Regions from separate parts of the Pelosinus sp. IPA-1 genome, predicted to be linked through region 3. Evidence: riboswitches for the same ligand, from Rfam matches in the RefSeq annotation. Region 3 holds a riboswitch; each other region holds the start of a gene.
What was found. Region 3 has a riboswitch for cobalamin ahead of QSJ81_RS01595 (sirohydrochlorin cobaltochelatase). Riboswitches for the same ligand answer to the same signal wherever they lie in the genome.
Positions count from the first base shown of each region.

Region 1 (8,112 bases), on a different contig from region 3:
ATAATCACCGGGATACACCTGGATAGTCGGCCCGGGAATACTCCCGTTATAGCCCCAGCCACGAATCCAAATTCCCGGCAACAATTCCCGTTCCACAGGTTCAGCCACTAATTCAAAGTATTTTACACCATGCCGCATAACGTAAGGTACATTCAATAAATCCGGGCTAGTGACCATTTTCTGTCACTCTCCTCATGCATTTACCATATTCTATGCTCATAATGCTAAAACGGTATCTTTCACCAACTAGTGGAAGAGCTGCCGCTAAACCAAAAGACCAGGATTGCTCCTAGTCTTTTGTGTGCTTTTATTCCAGTTCTTTTTTCATGCGCTGATACTCATCCGTTGTAATTTCTCCTTTGGCATATCTCTGTTTCAATATCTCCAAAGCGTCAGTCCTTGGCTCATTTTGGCTGCCACTACGGAACAACGCCTTAAATAGCCAAACCGCTGCCATAATAATAAGAGCGGTAAACGCCAGATGAACGATTATGCCCATACCCATGCCCAGCCAACCGAATGGACCGCTAAAACCATACCCCATCATCATAGTTCATGCACCTCCTTTGTATTAATCCTAGTATAGCTTAACATTATGGAGTTTTTATGAAGAAACTGTGCGTTTTTGATGTAAATTGATAAAGGCCACCTCTACTAATACCGCTGGGCAGTCTGCTTCTCGGATCACCTGAAAATTTGCTTCCTTCACGCCCCAGTCAGAGGTGTTCAATTCCGCCACCAACCTAGTGTGAATGCAGGCAGCCTTTGCCCTCGTATGCTCCCCGGCACTAAAGCTGAAATGACCAAAAAGCAAAGCAGCCCTTCCTACAGGAAGGGCTGCTTTGCTTTTAACGAATTATTTTAACTTTTATTGTCCCATATGTTGCATATGTTGCATATTTCCACCAACAGCATTAGGATTCCATCCCATAATAGTTGGATCAACCATCCCAAAAATCATGGCTACGTGAGCAACAACGAGAAACACGGTCAATAGAATGAAATGGAGCTTCATCTTTTCATCATCAGATTTGCTCTTGCCGATTACACCGAGTTCCAACAAAGCAATACCAAACAGCGGAATTACACCACTGAGATAAGCCCCTACCGCGAGTATATCAGCAATGCCGCGCCACTGAATAGTAGGAACAACAGTGGTTGTTAAGTTGAGAAAGACGCCTAGAAAGTAAAACCCTAGAAAAATACCAATCACCTTATTGGCTGTTCTCCATCCACCAGCATTGGACCCACGAAGGAAGACTGTGAAAAATTCAGTTGCAACAAGTGCTTCTGCCAGAGCCACAGGAATAACCATATACAAAATTAAATTCCAAGGCTGATTGACAGCCAGCAATTCCATATAATGTGTCATAACCATAACAATAAACACCATCCTTAATAAACTTATATTGATATTATACAAATAAAATGTGAAGATCTTGTGAAGAAACGATGAAGAACTTATGAAGTTGTGCAGATTTCATCCTGCTAACATAGATTCAGCCCCCACCCTGAGGCTGCTCTCCTTGATGATGTGACAATCACTAAAATACTTATCTAACTTACGTACGATTGATATCGCTGACGACCTCTTTTCGCGGTTGAGATATAAAAACGGATGCCATCCCTGGCATCCGCCTAACTATTAAGCAACTACAACATAGCCAGCCTCTTCTACCGCTTGATGAAGATCGGCAATCGCGGCAAAACCTGTCACCACTGCTTCTTTTCTGTCCAAATCAACATAGGCGCTTGCAACGCCTGCAACTTCTTTAAGAGCATTCTCAACGGCCATCTTACAATGACCACAAGACATTCCTTCGATTTTTATTACTGTTTCACCAGTTTGACCCATTTCATATACGTAATGTCTGCCCAGACATACATTAGGTCAGGGTTAAAGTGGGCAGTAAGTCGCTTTGGCCTATTAAGAAAATGATGCCAACTGCAATACTATATAACGCCGTAGTGCTTGCTAATATTACATAGACTTTTGGATTTTTTGCAGCTTGTGCATAACCATTTAAGAGAAGAAGGATTAACACAGTTTGCGCTATAAATAAACCAATAATAAATGCTAACACGGCTGTAAGTCCTAAAGCTACCGTACCAGCTCCTGCGGCCGCAGTAAATAATAAGATTTGTGTTCCAGTTTCTCCTCCAATTCCGTGAAGTATTCCTATACAGCAAGCACTACGAGCACCCAGGTCAACTGAAAAATCTTGCTGCACTGGAGTACTTGCTGGTTTAAATTTTGATTTTAACCAATATGATATTTTCCTTATCCCCATAAAAAGCAATGTCCATCTACTAAGTAATACTTGCTCATCCTTCCGATTAAAAAGAGCCACAATTAACCAAATGCCCAAGCCAATTAAGGTAGCCCCAACAATACGTTCTATAACTCCATCTACCCACTCTGGTAATACATTTCCGAGTAAAATTGCAGCACTACCGAATACTAAATTAACCAACGCATGACCCATTACATAGTAAAGTGATAAGAAGAAACTTTTTTTCTTCGTATCTTCTGCTCCAATAAAATCGGTGATAGCGGCGATATGATCCCAATCGATTGCATGCCTAAGCCCGAGTACAAAACCTAACCCAATTATAGCGCCAATTTCGGCATTCATCTTTTTAATCTCCTTTAATTCAGCCCACAGGCATCTATCTCATGAAATTATATTATAGTATGACCCGTTTAAAACTAGTGTTTTTTAGCTTTATGCACGATCAGTTGATCAATAGCATCTTTTAGATGCTGTACATAAATATCCTGGATAGCTAGATTTTCGCCCAAGCCGTGGAAATATATATCAACATTAAACCCAGCTTTAAGTAATTGGGATTTAGCAGAATCTTCTTCATCACCAGCCATGTCTTTAGTGGCATGGTCGCCAGCTACCAGCATAAATGGCAACAAAGTCACGTTCTTCACCTTTTTACTTTTCAATTTTTCAATAACGCTATCCAGTGCTGGGAAACCTTCGACAGTATACACAAAAATATTATTCAACCCGGCTTCTTCTAATTTTATTTGTAAAGCGGCATAAGCAGTATTAGCAGGATGTACTCCCCCATGACCCATAAGCACTATCGCTTCCTGGTATCTTAACTTAGGTAGTTGCGTTTCAACAGCCTTAATGGCAATCAGGTAATCGTCTGGGTTGCCTTTCTGTCCCATATAATAAAGCAGTGGACGGCCAAGAGTAATCTTATCAAACACTTTAGTATGAGCAAAATGTACAGAAACCTCTCTTAACTTTTCATATTCTTCAGCAGCGGCCACATATAGTGGCTGGATGAATACTTCTTTATATCCCTCAGCTTGCAATCTTTCAAGCGCTTGCTTTTCCGTATCAATTAGAATACCATCTCGCTCAGCCAATTTCTTAATGACAATACGGGAAGTAAACGCCCGACGTACCTCGTAATTAGGGAAGGTAGCTCTGATTTTGCTTTCTGTACTTTCAATGGCCATTTTCAACGTATCAAGATAAGTAGTTCCAAAGCTAACAACTAAGATAGCCCTTTTATCCGCCAAACAGTTGACGGCGCTAGCTGCTTCTTCCATTATAAATTCCTCCAATTATTATAGCTAAATACCAAATGATGAATATTGGGGTAGATTTTCATGCAACATACTAACTTCCGCTCCCCAAGATGGAATCGTCAATACACTACGTAAAAAAATAATCTCCCATCCAAGAACGGGAGACGTAATATAAGCCAGGCAAAGTTATAACGATAAAAATCCCTGCGAAAAAAACGCAACGATGAAATATTGTACAACAGCATTACTTAAATCCCCTCCCCATCGCTCGTGGGTAAACGGTGACTATTAAATAGGCAGTTCTTCTGACTTAGGATCGTAACATTCCTGCGCCTTCCCAAAACTATTATTTCAGTGACATCATGCAGGTTTGCTCCCCTTTACAGCGGCGGGACCGTGTTGGATTTACACCAACTTCCCTATTAAGCCCGTAGGCACCTATCTTACTATATTTAGTTAAGAAAATCCTATTTAAAGTTACTATCAATATCTAACGTTGTCAAGCTTTTGTTCAATACAAACCGTGTATCAAAACTTTTTACTTATCCTGCTTACTCCCAACTAGGCCCCTTCGACCTAATCTGGGGAAAAAACGTGGAGTCACTGCAGCATAGGCGGCATAGTCTTCACCAAATTGTTCCATTGCTTCCCGTTCTTCTTGCCTAGCCAACCAAATATACATCCGCACAAGAATAGGGAACATGGCCAGTGTTAACAACGTCGGCCACTGCAGCAGGAAGCCAAACAGGATCACGATAAAAGCAATGTATTGAGGATGACGCACATAGGCATAAGGCCCACTTATTGCGATTACGCCTCTACGCTGGGCGCTATGCAAAAATCTCCATGTAAAACCGAGAAAGATAAGCCCCCCAAAAATAAACCAGTTACTTAGTTCGTGAATAGGGTTATGATGTGGGTCACCTACCAGCCCCAGCAATGTATACCAAAGGTGTCCGGCATCATGAGAATAGAGATTGATTTGTGGATAGTGGCTCCCCAGCCACCCGGAAAGTAAGTAAATACTCAAAGGAAAACCATACATTTCTGCAAACAGCGCTACAATAAAAGCGGAAAAGGTACCAAAGGAACGCCAATCCCGCCCAGAACGCGGACGAGTAAAACTAAAAGCAAAAATAATAAAGATAAGCGAATTGATGACCACAATTGGCCATAGTCCATAATCTGACATGTTATTCAGTCTCTCCTTTCCGATACCACAACCATAAGCTGCTAGCAAGCATTGCCGTTAACAGCGCTGTCATTTGCGCCACTTTAAGACCGCCAAACATTAAACTATCCGTGCGTAAAAATTCCAAACCGAACCGAGCCAGGGAATAGAGAATGAAATAGGTTATTGCTACCTGTCCATCAAACTGTTTCCGACGGAATATATACAGTAGAACGGCTAGAATCATGAGATCAAACCCAGCCTCAAATAGTTCCGCTGGCACCAATGGCATTGCTCCCCATGCTTGATATGCGGGCGTTCCAGGCTGATAGACAACGCCATACCAGGCAGTTGTCGGTTTTCCATAGGCATCACCGTTTAATAAACAGCCAATACGCCCAATAGCCTGCCCTAGGATAAGACCTGGTGTACTAATATCGGCAAAACGCCGGAAGGATAAACCTTTACTTCGGAAATACCATCCCGCCAGCAATAAATTGGCTATCACCGCTCCCTGAATGGAGAGACCTCCCTGCCAAAACATCAACGCATACAAAGGATTGCTGCTATAGTCTTGCCAAGAGAAGACAACTTCCCAAACGCGTGCTCCTAAAAATCCTGCTATTACACCATATAAAACATATTCTTGCAACAGCTCTGCCGAAAACTCACTGTTTCTTGCTAGGCGTGTCGCTAGCCAGAAACCGGCAAATACTCCTAAAGATACCATAAGTCCCCAGGCGCGAAATTCAAAACTACCAATACTTAATAAGATGGGATACATGGTTCTTCCCCCCGTTCTATATCCTTCGCCTATTCTAGGCTACGTTAATTTCATCTACAACTAAGTGGAGTTATGCCCGCTTTCCAACAGGAATAACGGGCAGCTCCATGTATATAAAAGACCTCCTGGCAAACCAAGATGATCTGTCATGTCCATTACTATTAATCCATCGGTCTCATTATCCAAGCTGGCGCTCTACAACGCCAGCTTTTTGGATGAACAAGAAATTTTCAACATCCCTTTCATTGTCTGCTATATTGATCTTGATCCACGTCGGGTGCACTAGCTGGTGTACTGGACCTGGAAGACAGATTATTATTTTGCTCATTAGCGTCTACCGAATTCACTAAATCGCGCATAATCTGGCGAAGTTCTGGATCACTTGCCAGCATTTGCTTCATCGTGGCCTGCATTTCTGGATCTTTCATCATGCCTTTCATTGTCTGCTGCATATCACTGCTTTTCATCATATCTGCGCATTGTTTTTGCATTTCAGGCGAATTCATCATTTCCATGCTACCCATTTGCCCATTTTCCATCATTTTGCCTTGCATAACTGGTGGTTTCTCAACAGTTTTCTCCGCCGCACTTCCCACATTAGTACCCATTAGCAAACCAGCGGCAGAAATTGCAAATACCCCACCCATAATCCAACCTGTCATTCTTTTTTTCATAATTATTTATCCTCCTTCAAAATCTTATTATCAATTACTAAGCCTTATAGGCTTAGGGTAAGTAACTCAAATCAAAATTAAACTCCCACCAAACTATATTGAAACCAAAGGCCTCTGCGCTCTAAAATCTGCCGTACCTGTCCAGTAGTAATTAAGGTACGCGAGTCGTACAGCGAATAGCGTTTTTTCAACAAGCGCTCTAGCTTTGTTGTAATAGCGAAAAAATTCTTTGAATCTGCTTTTTCATACGCTTCAACAATCAATGCTTCCATAGCACTTCGCCTCCTTACGTCTTATATTTTAAATGTCAGTGTACTAATCCTAACTAGGTTGCTTTTCATCCTCCGCTTTTTTACCCATGCTCCTCATCATGAAAAAATGCATCAGTGGGCACATAAGAAGCACTAGGTAATTTGCTGATCCTTCATAGCCACTTTCTTTGAACAGCAGAACCAGACCGAGGGGAGCCAAGCAGCATACCATCATCATCACCATATGCTTCCAGCCACCACCACACCCCTGATGCTGCGCTTGGCTGGTATCTTGTTCCTTGGTTTGTGGCACTTGTTTATATTGATCCATCCTATTATCCTCCCCCTATTAAGAATGCATAATCATCGCTATTGCCATAAAGACTGTGCCCCAAGCACCCCATTGCAGTAATGTCAACACTCCCTTTTGCCATGGAGTATATTCTTCTATACTATCTTCGCTTATTTCCGGCGATTTATTGTTTTCCATTTTGTATCCCTCCATCTAGCTGATGAACTTTGTATTGTCCTTATCTTACCATGCTGTTGTGAAGAACCTATGAAGAACTTTTGAAGAACTTCTGATTTTTTTAAATGCTAAAAAAAACTCTGTACTTTCTTTCATAGAAAAAGCCTCGGCATTGCCGAGGCTACGTTTTTGCAAACAAAGAACCTATATTCACGAAACTCAGTACAAAACCATTCACTGACCAATATTTACAAGAATTTTGATCTGACGTTTTCCAGGTCAATCGCAGCAAGATTATCAACCACTTCGATAACACCAACAATTTTACGGTCCTTATAAATCCCAAACGTACCAACCTCATCTTGCCGAAAGTCTATCTCTTTTATTTCTTGCTTTCCTACAAATGAAGAAACGACCTTCTTCTGTTTGTAATCAACAATATTCCAGTCGCCAGTGGCATTATCAAATTCGGTGAGGTCGAATTTGATTTTTGCCAAGGCTTGTTTATTGATAACGACCACTAGTGGTTCAAATTCATACCCGATACCTTTTATCGATACGGTTTGAAGATTATTACTGATTGTGGCTTTACGAATAAGCCTTTCTGTTGAAACCTTAGCAATATCATCGCCATAGATACTTTCGACTTGCGTACCACCGGTGCTGCAGCATCCGCCTACTGATGAGGCAACAGATGTTTTATCTTTAGTAACATCAATGGCGCTGACATCATCCACCACCTTAATCACGCCTCGAATCATTCCCATCCAACAACTAAAGTTTATGTCTTGATCTTGTGGAGTAAATTCAATGATGTTTTCCCCAGAAGATAATTTTTTCTTACTATTTAAAGAAGGGATGATAATCTGGTTATTACAAGAGTTAATTTGTTCACCATCAACAATCCATTTCACTGGAATCCCCTTCTGCACATATAACACGTTTGGTGTGTAGCCTCTATTATTTGCCGACATGCGGATGGTTTGCACGCCATTATCAATTTGTGCCTTTGTTACCATAGAAGTTCCGTTAGTGCCTTTTGCTGTTAAATCCGAAAAGGGAAGATTCAGCCCCGCAATTGCTAAACCACGATTCGTCATTACTACACCTAACACAATCACAAGGACACCACTTAATTTCATAATCCGTTTCGTTGAATCTTTACTAAAAAGACTTGTCAATGTTCCAAAAGAAAGCATTAACGGCA
Region 1 covers NZ_BSVC01000010.1:85,912-94,023, forward strand. Annotated here, with positions in the region: gene QSJ81_RS21750 (multicopper oxidase family protein) at 1-177, opposite strand, end outside; gene QSJ81_RS21755 (SHOCT domain-containing protein) at 308-550, opposite strand; gene QSJ81_RS21760 (N-acetylmuramoyl-L-alanine amidase family protein) at 605-814, opposite strand; gene QSJ81_RS21765 (DUF6803 family protein) at 869-1,378, opposite strand; gene QSJ81_RS21770 (CopZ family metallochaperone) at 1,646-1,855, opposite strand; gene QSJ81_RS21775 (HoxN/HupN/NixA family nickel/cobalt transporter) at 1,887-2,636, opposite strand; gene QSJ81_RS21780 (sirohydrochlorin cobaltochelatase) at 2,711-3,577, opposite strand; cobalamin riboswitch at 3,835-4,013, opposite strand; gene QSJ81_RS21785 (methyltransferase family protein) at 4,095-4,748, opposite strand; gene lgt (prolipoprotein diacylglyceryl transferase) at 4,750-5,511, opposite strand; gene QSJ81_RS21795 (hypothetical protein) at 5,754-6,185, opposite strand; gene QSJ81_RS21800 (hypothetical protein) at 6,263-6,457, opposite strand; gene QSJ81_RS21805 (DUF2933 domain-containing protein) at 6,507-6,767, opposite strand; gene QSJ81_RS21810 (hypothetical protein) at 6,786-6,926, opposite strand; gene QSJ81_RS21815 (urease accessory protein UreH domain-containing protein) at 7,154-8,112, opposite strand, start outside.
Region 1: it holds a riboswitch for cobalamin, as region 3 does, so the genes downstream of both, QSJ81_RS21780 (sirohydrochlorin cobaltochelatase) here and QSJ81_RS01595 (sirohydrochlorin cobaltochelatase) in region 3, are expected to answer to the same signal.

Region 2 (8,112 bases), on a different contig from region 3:
ATTTTCTCCTTAGACAATCTGAATATGGTCGTTTAACAAACCAAAGCATCCAGTTACTTACGGTTTTATCTACCATTGATGATAAAGTATTACTACTCAAAAAATAGGGGAGGTACTTATGGCAAAGCGCCTAACAATGTTGCTGCTTTTTCTTGCATCTTTAACTTTTTTTCTATCTTTTAATGCAGCTATACCGATAAGTGACCCTGTAGAATCCAATTATGCATTAACAGCTAAAGAAATGGTTCTGACTGGTGATTGGATATCGCCTCAAATTTATGGACATTATTGGTTTGATAAACCGATTATGGTTTATTGGTTGCTTGCTTTAAGTTTTAAGATATTTGGTATTACTGATTTTGCCGCACGTTTTCCTGCTGGATTATTTAGCGCTGCTAGTGTAAGTTTTACTTACTGGTTTGGACAAAAAATTTTTAGCAATACCAAAACTGCACTCTTAAGCTCTTTAGTATTAGCAACCTCCTTAGAATTTTGGATATTAGCTAAAATGGTTATTACTGATTCTATCTTATTTTTTTATACTAGCATTACTTTGGCTATGTTATATCTCGGTTTAAAAAATACTGGTTCGAAATGGTATGTTTCATTTGCTTATATGGCCGCGGGGCTGGCCGTCTTAACTAAAGGTCCTGTTGGTCTTGTGCTGCCAGGATTAATTATCTGTAGTTATATAATAATTTCTCGCCAATGGCAGCTATTTAGAAAGGTATTTATTCTCCCTGGGATCTTTGCCTTTTTAATCATTGCTGCTCCTTGGTATGTTAAGATGTACCAATTACACGGTACAAATTTCCTTGATACCTTTTTGGGATTACATAACTATCTTCGTGCCACAGTGTCCGAACATCCTAAGGATAATGTCTTTTATTATTATCTAGTCCTATTTCCTATCAGCCTATTACCTTGGTCAGGAATTTTCATTAAATCAATGGGTGTTGTTAGAAAAGAGCTTTCGTCTTCTCAGCTAATTTATTTAACAAATTGGTCTATTCTTACGATTATTTTTTACACAATGATGGCTACTAAATATCCTACATATGTTTTCCCTGCATCCTTTCCTGCGGCATTACTAATTGGATATACTTTAGGTAAAATGCAAATTCTAAGGGATCGAAAGGTTTGGTGGTGGCTTTCCATTCCAGCCATTGCATTATTACTGCTTATTTCGCTAAGTAGTCGATTTATCCCAACTGCAGCTAGTTGGACAATGATATATATTGGTACTTTCCTTTCAATTGGTTTAATACTTTGGAAACAATTAAAAGGAAATGTCTATCATTTGCCACAAATAATAGCAATAGTAACCGTAGTTATGAATTTATTCTTAATTCATAATGGTCTTATACCATTAGCAGAAACACGCTCTGCTAAAAGTATATCTGCTGAGTTACCAGCAGAAAGGGCTAGAATAGCTTCCTATGGTGAATATTCAACATCAGCGGTGTTTTATAGTGGCTATAATATTCCTCGATTAATACATGAAGAAGAACCTCAGCAGCTAGGTACTTGGGCAGGAAAATATACAATGCCTACTCAAACGATCAGAGAATTTACTTCTGATACCAGTATGTCGTATATATTGGTATCAAATAAAGATAACAAAAATTTTATGAATGAACCTTTTTCTAAGCATTTTTCTCCAATTGCTACACGGAATGAGATAACACTATATCAGCGAGGCCAATCACAATGATTGAATCAGGATAATTGAATAAATCATCTATAATTTATAAATAATAGCAGGAATATTAGCAGTAGTAGTGGAATACTACAAAAATATACCAATAACAAAATTAATAAATTGGGAATGGGTGCTTACGCTTAAAAGGGAAGTCCGGTCAAAGCCGGCGCGGTCCCGCCACTGTATTGGGGAGCATAGCTAAGAATATACCACTGGAAATAATCCGGGAAGGTTTAGCTATGTAATGAACCAGAGTCAGGAGACCTGCCTATTCTGACACACACCGTTATGACCTACGGAGGATAGGCAGGTGGTAGAATAAATTAGGTTTATTGTACCTCCTGTCTTCAGGGGGTTTTTATTTTGCAAAAAAAAATGAAGTCTGGAATTACTACTGGCACTTGTGCCGCTGCAGCAACCAAAGCTGCATTACTAGCATGGTCTGGGCAATTGCCTACTACTGTACATGTAACCTCACCACAGGGACAAAATATCCATGTGAAAATTGCAACATGTCAGCCCTTATATAATGGAGGAAAGGCAAGTATCATTAAGGATGCAGGAGATGATCCTGATGTTACAAATGGTACAAGGATCTTTGCCGAAGTAGAAGTCAATAAAACGAGTGAGATAATCCTAAAAGCTGGAGTTGGAGTGGGGCTTGTTACTAAACCAGGCTTATCTGTAGCTGTTGGTCAGCCCGCTATTAACCCTGGACCTCGTAAAATGATCATGCAAGCAATACAAGATGTATTACCTACTGGTTGTGGTGTAACTGTTACTATTTCAATACCTGATGGTGAAAGGTTAGCACAACGAACTTTAAATCCAACATTAGGTATTGTAGGCGGTTTATCCATTATTGGTACTACCGGCATAGTGGAACCAATGTCAGAAGAAGCCTTTAAAAATTCATTATCACCACAAATTTCTATGGTAAAGGCATTAGGATATAATCAAATTGTCTTTGCTCCTGGAAAAATGGGACAAGAAATCGCCATTAATAGGTACCATCTTCCTAGAGAAGCAGTAATACAAACTAGCAATTTTATCGGACATATGTTAGAAAGTGCTGTACATTATGGTATGGAGCAAGTATTGTTATTTGGCCATTTGGGGAAAATTGTCAAGGTAGCTGCAGGAATTTTTCATACTCATAATCGTATGGCTGATGCTCGTTTTGAAACACTGGCTGCCTATATGGCTTCCCTAGGCGCACCGCAGTCCGCGATACAAGAAGTATTAGACTGTAATACTACGGAAGCTGCTATGCCAATTATTACAAAATACAAATTGCATGAGGTGTACCGCGTAATTGCCCAAAGAGCCAGCATACGTGCTGAGCGTTATATCTTTGGTGATCTAAGAGTGGGTACCGCTATGATTACTCTAAAAGGAGATATATTAGCAACTGATGATACCGCACAAGAAATTGGAGGCAATCTAGGATGGAACATAAAATAATAGTAGTAGGAATTGGACCAGGATCACCTGATTATATATTGCCAGTGGCTAGTCGCATAATTGCCCAGGCAGACGTACTAGTTGGAAGTCAGCGAGCTCTTATAACATTTGCACCTAAACATGCAACGGTTAAAGTTATCGATCGAGATATCAGTGGCGTTTTAACGTTCATCGCTACATCCCTTTCGCAAAGTGATGTAGTGGTCATGGTTTCAGGTGATCCTGGTTTTTACAGTTTCCTAGCTACTCTTAAAACTAAATTTACGTCTGAATGTATTACCGTTATCCCAGGAATAAGCTCTATGCAGTTAGCTTTCGCCCGTATAACCGCTATATGGCAAGACGCACTTCTTATTAGTATGCATGGTCGTATGGCCAATGACAATGATTTGAAATATGCACCTAACAAAAAACTTGGTATTCTCACTGATTATGAACAAGATCCAAAATTTATTGCGGGCGTACTCATAGATCATGGCTGGCCGTCAAATGCAAAAGTATGGTTGTGTGCTAATTTGTCTTATGAGAATGAAGAAATTAAACAATCAACTCTAAATGAAGTAAAAATGCTAAATGGGTTTACTCATTGTGTAATGGTGGTGGAAGCATGAGCTATTTTCCAGGTATTAAGGATGAGGACTTTATTCGTGGTGATATTCCGATGACGAAGCAAGAAGTTCGTATTTTAGTTCTTACTAAAGCGAAGATTTGTCCTACTGACACTATTATAGACATTGGGGCCGGGACTGGCTCTCTCTCAATTGAGGCGGCCTTACAAGCTAGTAGTGGTAAAGTATATGCGATTGAACGGCATCCAGAAGGAGCTCAACTAATTCGTTCTAATGCAATACATTTTGGCGCAGATAATATCGAAGTCATCTCAGGTTCCGCACCGGAGGCATTGCAGGGGCTTCCCGTTGCCGATGTAATCTTTATTGGCGGAAGCGGTGGTCACTTACAAGAAATTCTAGCACAAAGTAATAGTTTACTTAAACCAAATGGCAGATTAGTTATCACAGCTATTACTATAGAAACATTATATGATGCTTTACATAGTATGCAGGCTAAACCTGAATTTACGGTAGAAGCTTTTGGTATGCAAGTAACACGTATAAAACAGGTGAAAAGCAGTAATATGTTGCAAGCATTAAATCCAATCTATATCATTACATGTACTAAAGGTATATAAGCTAATTATATTAGAATTTTCACTAACAAATATTTGGGAGGTTTTTCAATGCATGTTTCATTTGTAGGGGCAGGTCCTGGAGATCCTGAGTTAATTACGGTAAAGGGTCAACGTTTATTAGGAGAAGCCGATGTTATTATTTATGCTGGTTCCCTTGTCAATCCAGCCTTATTGGCGCTAGCTAAACAAGGTGCATCAATTTACAACAGTGCTTCTATGACCTTAGATCAAGTTATTGATGTTATCGAGGAAGCTGCCAGTCATGGCAAAAAGACAGTCCGATTACATACTGGTGACCCTAGTATTTATGGTGCGATCCAAGAACAAATGGATGCCCTAGATAAAAAAAATATTACATATGATGTAATTCCGGGTGTTAGTTCTTTCTTAGCAACAGCTGCCGCATTAAAACGTGAATATACATTACCTGATGTTTCGCAAACGGTAATCATTACACGATTAGAAGGCCGCACACCTGTACCTGAAAAAGAAAAACTAGCTCTACTGGCTAGTCACAACGCGACTATGTGTATCTTTTTAAGTGTTCATATGATTGATAATGTAATGAAAGAATTAATAGACGGTGGTTATGAACAAGACACACCTGTAGCTATTGTACAAAAAGCTTCTTGGCCGGATCAAAAAATCTTTAGAGGCACAGTATCTACAATTGGAAAAATTATAACTGACGCGAAAATCGACCGTACGGCAATGATTGTTGTTGGACGTTGCCTAGATAGTCAATATGCATTATCACGATTATATGCCCCTGAGTTTGGTCATATGTACCGGGATGCAAAATGAAACTGGCAATTATCTCTGTGACGAATCAAGGTGCACTACTCGGTAATAATCTAGCAGAGAAACTAAGTAAATTAGGAAAAAGCGTAGATATTTTTGCTAAAGTTGGACGCAATCCACTACGCCACAATACCTATGACTTGCTAAGTACCCTGATGCATAGCGTTTTTTCTCAATACGATGGGTTTATTTTCATAATGGCGACAGGTATTGTAGTTAGGGTTATTGCCCCTTATATTATTGACAAACGAGTTGATCCAGCAATCGTCGTTATGGACGATAGTGGTAAACATGCAATTAGTTTATTATCAGGGCATATTGGTGGTGCAAATGAGCTAACCACATTAATTGGTGGATTAGTAGGTGCCGAGCCAGTTATAACTACTGCTACTGATATTGCTAATAAACCTGCAGCAGATATGTTAGCAGTAAAACTTAAATTAAAAATAGAACCTTTTAAACAATTAAAAACGATTAATGCAGCAATAGTTAATGGTGATAATGTACTATTTTTTATTGATAAAACAATATCACATCAGGAGTTTTATTATCAAGAAGCCGCTAAGTTAGGGATCGAATTAATAGATTTATCCAACATAGGTAGTAATGAGTTTGATGCTGCCGTTATTATTTCAGATCAAGTATTGTCCCTAAGTATCACTCACTTATATTTGCGGCCAGCAACACTTGCCGTTGGTATCGGTTGTAGACGAAACACAACTAGTGAAGAAATTTTAGCAGCAGTCACTGATGCTTGTGGCCGAATTGGACGTAGTATAAATAGTATTGCCATCATTGGCAGCAGTGTTATAAAACAAAATGAACCAGGTTTATTATCTGTAATACAGCAATTTGCTGTACCCAGTGTATTTTTTGTCAACGAACAATTAGAAAAATGTATTGAAGAGAATCAACTTGAGGTATCAACTTTCGTTAAAAAAGAGATAGGAGTGGGAAATGTATGTGCAGCAGCAGCAATATTAGCGGGGCAGACGAACAAGCTTCTTCTTCCCAAAACAAAATACAAGAATGTAACGGTGTCAATTGCCCAGGTAAAATAGCAGTCGTTGGAATAGGGCCAGGCAGTTTGCTTGATATGAGTCCTAGAGCTAGAGAAAGCATAGAAAATGCCGATGTAATTGTTGGTTACAATACTTACGTTACGCTTGTCTCTGAATTACTAACTAATAAAAAAATTATTGGTACAGGTATGATGCAAGAAATTGAACGTTGCCAAAGTGCTGTAGATCAGGCACTCGCTGGCAAGAATGTAGCAGTAATTTCCAGTGGAGATCCAGGAATTTATGGTATGGCTGGTCTTATACTTGAGTTAGTAATGAAATATGATTCAGATATTCGTCCAGAGGTCAATGTTATACCTGGAATTAGTGCAGTTGGCGCTTCAGCCGCTATTCTAGGAGCACCATTAATGCATGATTTTGCTGTAATTAGTTTAAGTGATCTATTAACACCTTGGGATGTTATTAGAAAACGTGTTGAAATGGCTGCAGAAGCTGATTTTGTAATCGCTTTATATAATCCTAAGAGCAAACGTCGTACCAGCCAAATTAGAGAAGTACGTGAAATTGTATTGAAGCATCGGAAAACCTCTACACCAGTAGGTATTGTGCATCACGCTACTCGTGAAGGTGAGAATATGGCGATATCGACTTTAAATGAATTTACTAAGGAATTTATTGATATGTTTTCTCTTGTAATTATCGGAAATAGCCAAACTTACGTACAAGATAACCGTATGATTACACCACGTGGTTATAAATTATGATTTTAGTCCTTGCCGGAACAAAAGATGGGCGAGATCTAGTTAACTTATTGATAAACTATGATTACGAAGTGATGGCTTCTGTTTTTAGTGATTATGGTCGAGAATTGATTGACCTTGGGGTGCCAGTTCATACTGGTCCCCTTGATTCAAATGGATTTACTACTTTGATTCACACTAACAAGATTACTATGATTGTAGATGCTAGTCATCCTTATGCTGTTAATGTTTCTGAGAATGCTATGAAGGCATGCCAAGCTACAACGATAGCTTATGTCAGGTATGAACGCCCAAGTGCTGCATTGCCCAATTATGATGGTTTACACATTGTTCATGATTATGCAGAAGCAGCGCAAGTGGCAGGATCTTTGGGTAAAACTATATTTCTTACCACCGGTAGTCGTCATTTAAAAATATTTAAAAATTCAACATTTTTGCACAAACATAGATTAATCGCCCGTGTGCTACCGGAACCAGGCGTCTTAACAGAATGCTTAGAATTGGGTTTCACGCCGCGAGATATAGTAGCAATACAAGGTCCCTTCTCTCACGAACTTAATGTGGCCCTATTTGAGGAATATCATGCAGAAGTAATCGTCACTAAAAATAGTGGAGAAATTGGTGGTAGTGATACTAAAATCACAGCTGCAATGGAATTACATTTGCCTTTGGTCGTAATTGATAGACCTATCATTCAGTATAACAACGTAGTTTATGATGTTACCGAAGTTATCAAATTTATTAGGGAGGTCTACTAATGCAATATATAACAGAGCCGATGGCTATTGAAGAGCGCAGTATGGAAATCATTGCTCCTTACTTAACTAGTTTGAATTTAAAACCTGAAGAAATAAAGGTATTTTCACGCATTATCCACGCAGCTGGTGACCCAGAGTATTCAAAAGTTATTGAAATCCATGCGGAAGCTATTAATGCAGGATGCAAAGCATTAGAAGCAGGATGTGATATTTTTTGTGATGTAGAGATGGTTCGTACTGGTATTAATAAACGTCGTTTAGCAGAATATGGCGGAACAGTAAATTGCCTCATTGGTGATGAAACAGTAGCGTCTACTGCCAAAGAACTTGGAATCACAAGGTCTATGGTAGCTATGCGTACTTTTGGTGAACGATTGCATGGCTCTATCATTGCCATCGGTAATGCACCTACTGC
Region 2 covers NZ_BSVC01000004.1:267,016-275,127, reverse strand. Annotated here, with positions in the region: gene QSJ81_RS11075 (ArnT family glycosyltransferase) at 1-107, shown strand, start outside; gene QSJ81_RS11070 (ArnT family glycosyltransferase) at 119-1,714, shown strand; cobalamin riboswitch at 1,814-1,988, shown strand; gene cbiD (cobalt-precorrin-5B (C(1))-methyltransferase CbiD) at 2,066-3,166, shown strand; gene cbiE (precorrin-6y C5,15-methyltransferase (decarboxylating) subunit CbiE) at 3,151-3,777, shown strand; gene cbiT (precorrin-6Y C5,15-methyltransferase (decarboxylating) subunit CbiT) at 3,774-4,355, shown strand; gene cobM (precorrin-4 C(11)-methyltransferase) at 4,404-5,159, shown strand; gene QSJ81_RS11045 (cobalt-precorrin 5A hydrolase) at 5,156-6,217, shown strand; gene cobJ (precorrin-3B C(17)-methyltransferase) at 6,244-6,942, shown strand; gene cobK (precorrin-6A reductase) at 6,939-7,697, shown strand; gene QSJ81_RS11030 (precorrin-8X methylmutase) at 7,697-8,112, shown strand, end outside.
Region 2: it holds a riboswitch for cobalamin, as region 3 does, so the genes downstream of both, cbiD (cobalt-precorrin-5B (C(1))-methyltransferase CbiD) here and QSJ81_RS01595 (sirohydrochlorin cobaltochelatase) in region 3, are expected to answer to the same signal.

Region 3 (3,384 bases):
ACATCCCGCCCAGTCAATACAAGGTGCAACTCAGTAGGTTTTGCGTCTAGTAATTCTAAGACTGCCGCTAAAGATATAACACCAAATTTAATCGCATAATTGATTTCATCTAAAATAATCATATCCCACTGTTTTGCTAAAATTTCTTTTCGTGCCATCGTCAAGGCTTCCTCAGCTGCATGACAGTGCTCCGCCATAGCATCTTCATTTGCATTACGAACAAATCCTTCACCCATCTGGCGCATTACAAAGTTCGGCCCCAAAGCCTCTGCCGCTTTTAATTCTCCATATTTCCAATTGCCTTTTATAAATTGCAATATTAATACTTTAAATCCCTGCCCCCAAGCTCTTAATCCAAGACCTAAAGATGCCGTGGTTTTTCCCTTACCATTGCCTGTATGAACAATAATTAGGCCTTCTCTTTTTTCCATGCAATCCTCTTCCTTTCTTAAATTAGTGATTTTGTCCTGTTAAAATCAGGATATCTTTTAAATGCTGTACATAAAGATCCTGAATCCCTGCATTCTCTCCTAAACCATGAAGATAAACAGCTACTTCAAATCCTGCCGCCAGCAATTGGGATTTAGCAGAGTCCTCCTCATCACCAGCCATATCATTATTGACATGATCACCAGCTACCAGCATAAATGGCATTAGGGTTACTTTTTTGATATTCTGCTTGGTTAACTTATCAATGACGTTTTCGATAGATGGAAAGCCTTCCACTGTATATACAAATACATTTTCTAGACCAGCCGCTTCCATTTTCATTTGCAATGCAGCATAAGCAGTATTAGCGGGATGTATGCCTCCGTGCCCCATAAAAACAACAGCCTCTCGACTTCCTATTTCGGGCAGTTGTACTTTCAAAGCCTGAATTGCCTCTAGATAATCATCGGGCTTCTCTTCTTGACCTGTATAATAAAGCAGGGGACGTCCAATTACTATCTTGTCAAAATGTTTCTCTTTTTGATGCGCATACTGTACAACAATCCTTTTTATCTTATCATATTCCTCGCCAGCCACTACATGCAATGGCTGAATATATACTTCCTTATAGCCTTCTCGCTCTAACTTTTGTATTGCTTCGGTTTCCGTATCAATTTGAATACCGTCTCTAGCAGCTAAACGTTTGATAACAATACGTGATGTAAAGGCTCTGCGTACTTCATACTCAGGAAACGTAGCTCTAATCTTATTCTCTACACTTTCTATGTTTAATCGTAGACCATCCTGATAAGTAGTGCCAAAACTAACAACTAAAATAGCTTTTTTCATCATGAATCACTCCCTGTTTTTTCTTCCTGCTAGTGACAAATCAAAAAATCCTCCAACCAATTAGTTAGAGGATTTGATACATCGTTAAGTAATCTGTTTAATCTATAAAATCCTAGCCTATGTACGCCAGAAAAAATACAAATAACGCCGTTACTTAATCCCCTCCCCATCACTCGCAGGTCAATTGGTGACTGTTATATAGGCAGTTCTCCTGACTTAGAATCATCGCTTCCCAAAACCTTCCCAAGACTGTTGTCTCAGTGGCATAATCATGGGTTTGCTCCTCATTACAGTGGCGGGACCGCGCCGGCTTTGAACCGAACTTCCCTATTAAGCCCAAAGGGCACCTATACCATCTATATGTATTTTGGGATCATACCGCTTGTATCGTATAACAAGCGGTATGATTTGTCAACGCTAGGAATTCATTAGTGAAATAACTGAGGATAAAAAGCCTTAGCTAGCCATTGTACCGTTTTACCGCTTCTGATCCCTTCATTTGTATCATTGAAGGGAAATATAACAAATCGTTGTTTCTTAATTGCTTCTACCTCAGCTAATGCTGGATTTCTAACAAGCATTTGTATTGTTTCCTGGGCTGATTGTGTGGCATGATCATTAATTACTATCACATCAGGATTACGTCTTACTATTTCCTGCCAATTCGTTTTTTCCCAATTTTTTTCCAAATGACTAAATACATTGTCACCGCCTGCTAAGCGTATTAAGTCACTTTCTAAAGATCGACCTGCGACTGTAACCTGATTCCCCATTGCCCCATCAAAGATCAGAACTTGGACTCGTTTATCTACAAAGTCTGTTTTTTCTTTTACTTGCTGAATCTCTGTTTTTACATTTTTAATGATATCTTGTGCTTTCATCTCAATATGAAAAATTTCACCTACATTGCTGATATCATCGTATACATCCTGAATCGTTGCATGCTCTAAAAGCGCTCCTTGAGTAATATAACTTTTAACATTTTGTTTTTCAAGCTCATCCGCAGAACCAATCCACTTATCCTCAAAAGCATCTTTATGACCATAGACAAAATCTGGTTTTGCTCCGAATAAAACCTCTTTTGAAGGATAGTTATCTGATAATACAGGAATTCTATTGTATTGTTCCTTGTATTCAGACTGCGTTTCGCCTTTTAAATGGGTTACTCCTACCAGCTTGTCAGAAAGGCCCAGTGCCAGCATAATTTCGGTGGCATGTTGATTTAAAGTAACAACTCGCTGAGGAACATTTGGAAATTCAATCGTACGTTTATTGTTTTTAACCGCAACTACACCCTGTTGTTCTTTAGAACTAGAGTTTGTGGCTTGTTTATTTGCACAACCTATAAATAAGAATGATATCAGTACTAAAATTGTCAAAAACATGTAATTGATTCGCTTCATACTAATCATTTCCTCCTTAGAATAAAAATAGTTCTACTCAAGCATCCATAAAGAATGCTTAATACGCAGAGTTTAACTCAACTTGACTCTCAATTGGAAAGGACTGCTCCCCAGCTCTTCTATTGTCAGACTCATACATGGAAGGATGATGGGTTACATTCTTTATAACGTTTTGTAATATCTCTATACAAAAAATTCAAGATATTGTTAATTTTTCTTTTCATTTTTCCTACTACTATGACACCTTTTATATCTGAGCATATTACTTCTCTAAATGCCTTTTCTACCACTGCTAGTATATTTTTTTCAGCATCGTGACAAGAAACATAAGCACCCGTAATCCTTACTTTTAAGAATCCGTCTGCTGTTACTTTCACTAATTCTACATTGGCATGATAAGCATCTAACACTGGCCGAATTTTTTCTTCAACTGTAATTTTATTAACTTGCTTTTTCATTTACTCACCTCCAATTAATCCCAATTATTCATCTAACAAATCTTCTGCATTCGTTGGTACAATATATCCTAGAAGCCAAGGTACGGACCTTCCGGATTAAACCTTAACAGCACCCTACCCCATCTAATCCAGTAACATCGGATATTAACTTATAAAATTGTAAATTCCTCGTTTTTATTTTTTACATAATAAAAAATGGATTTTTCAGATTGTCAGCCTAACTTCTGCTAGGGAGAATTGACTAC
Region 3 covers NZ_BSVC01000001.1:368,997-372,380, reverse strand. Annotated here, with positions in the region: gene cobO (cob(I)yrinic acid a,c-diamide adenosyltransferase) at 1-431, opposite strand, end outside; gene QSJ81_RS01595 (sirohydrochlorin cobaltochelatase) at 454-1,281, opposite strand; cobalamin riboswitch at 1,463-1,644, opposite strand; gene QSJ81_RS01590 (ABC transporter substrate-binding protein) at 1,707-2,681, opposite strand; gene QSJ81_RS01585 (NifU family protein) at 2,813-3,139, opposite strand.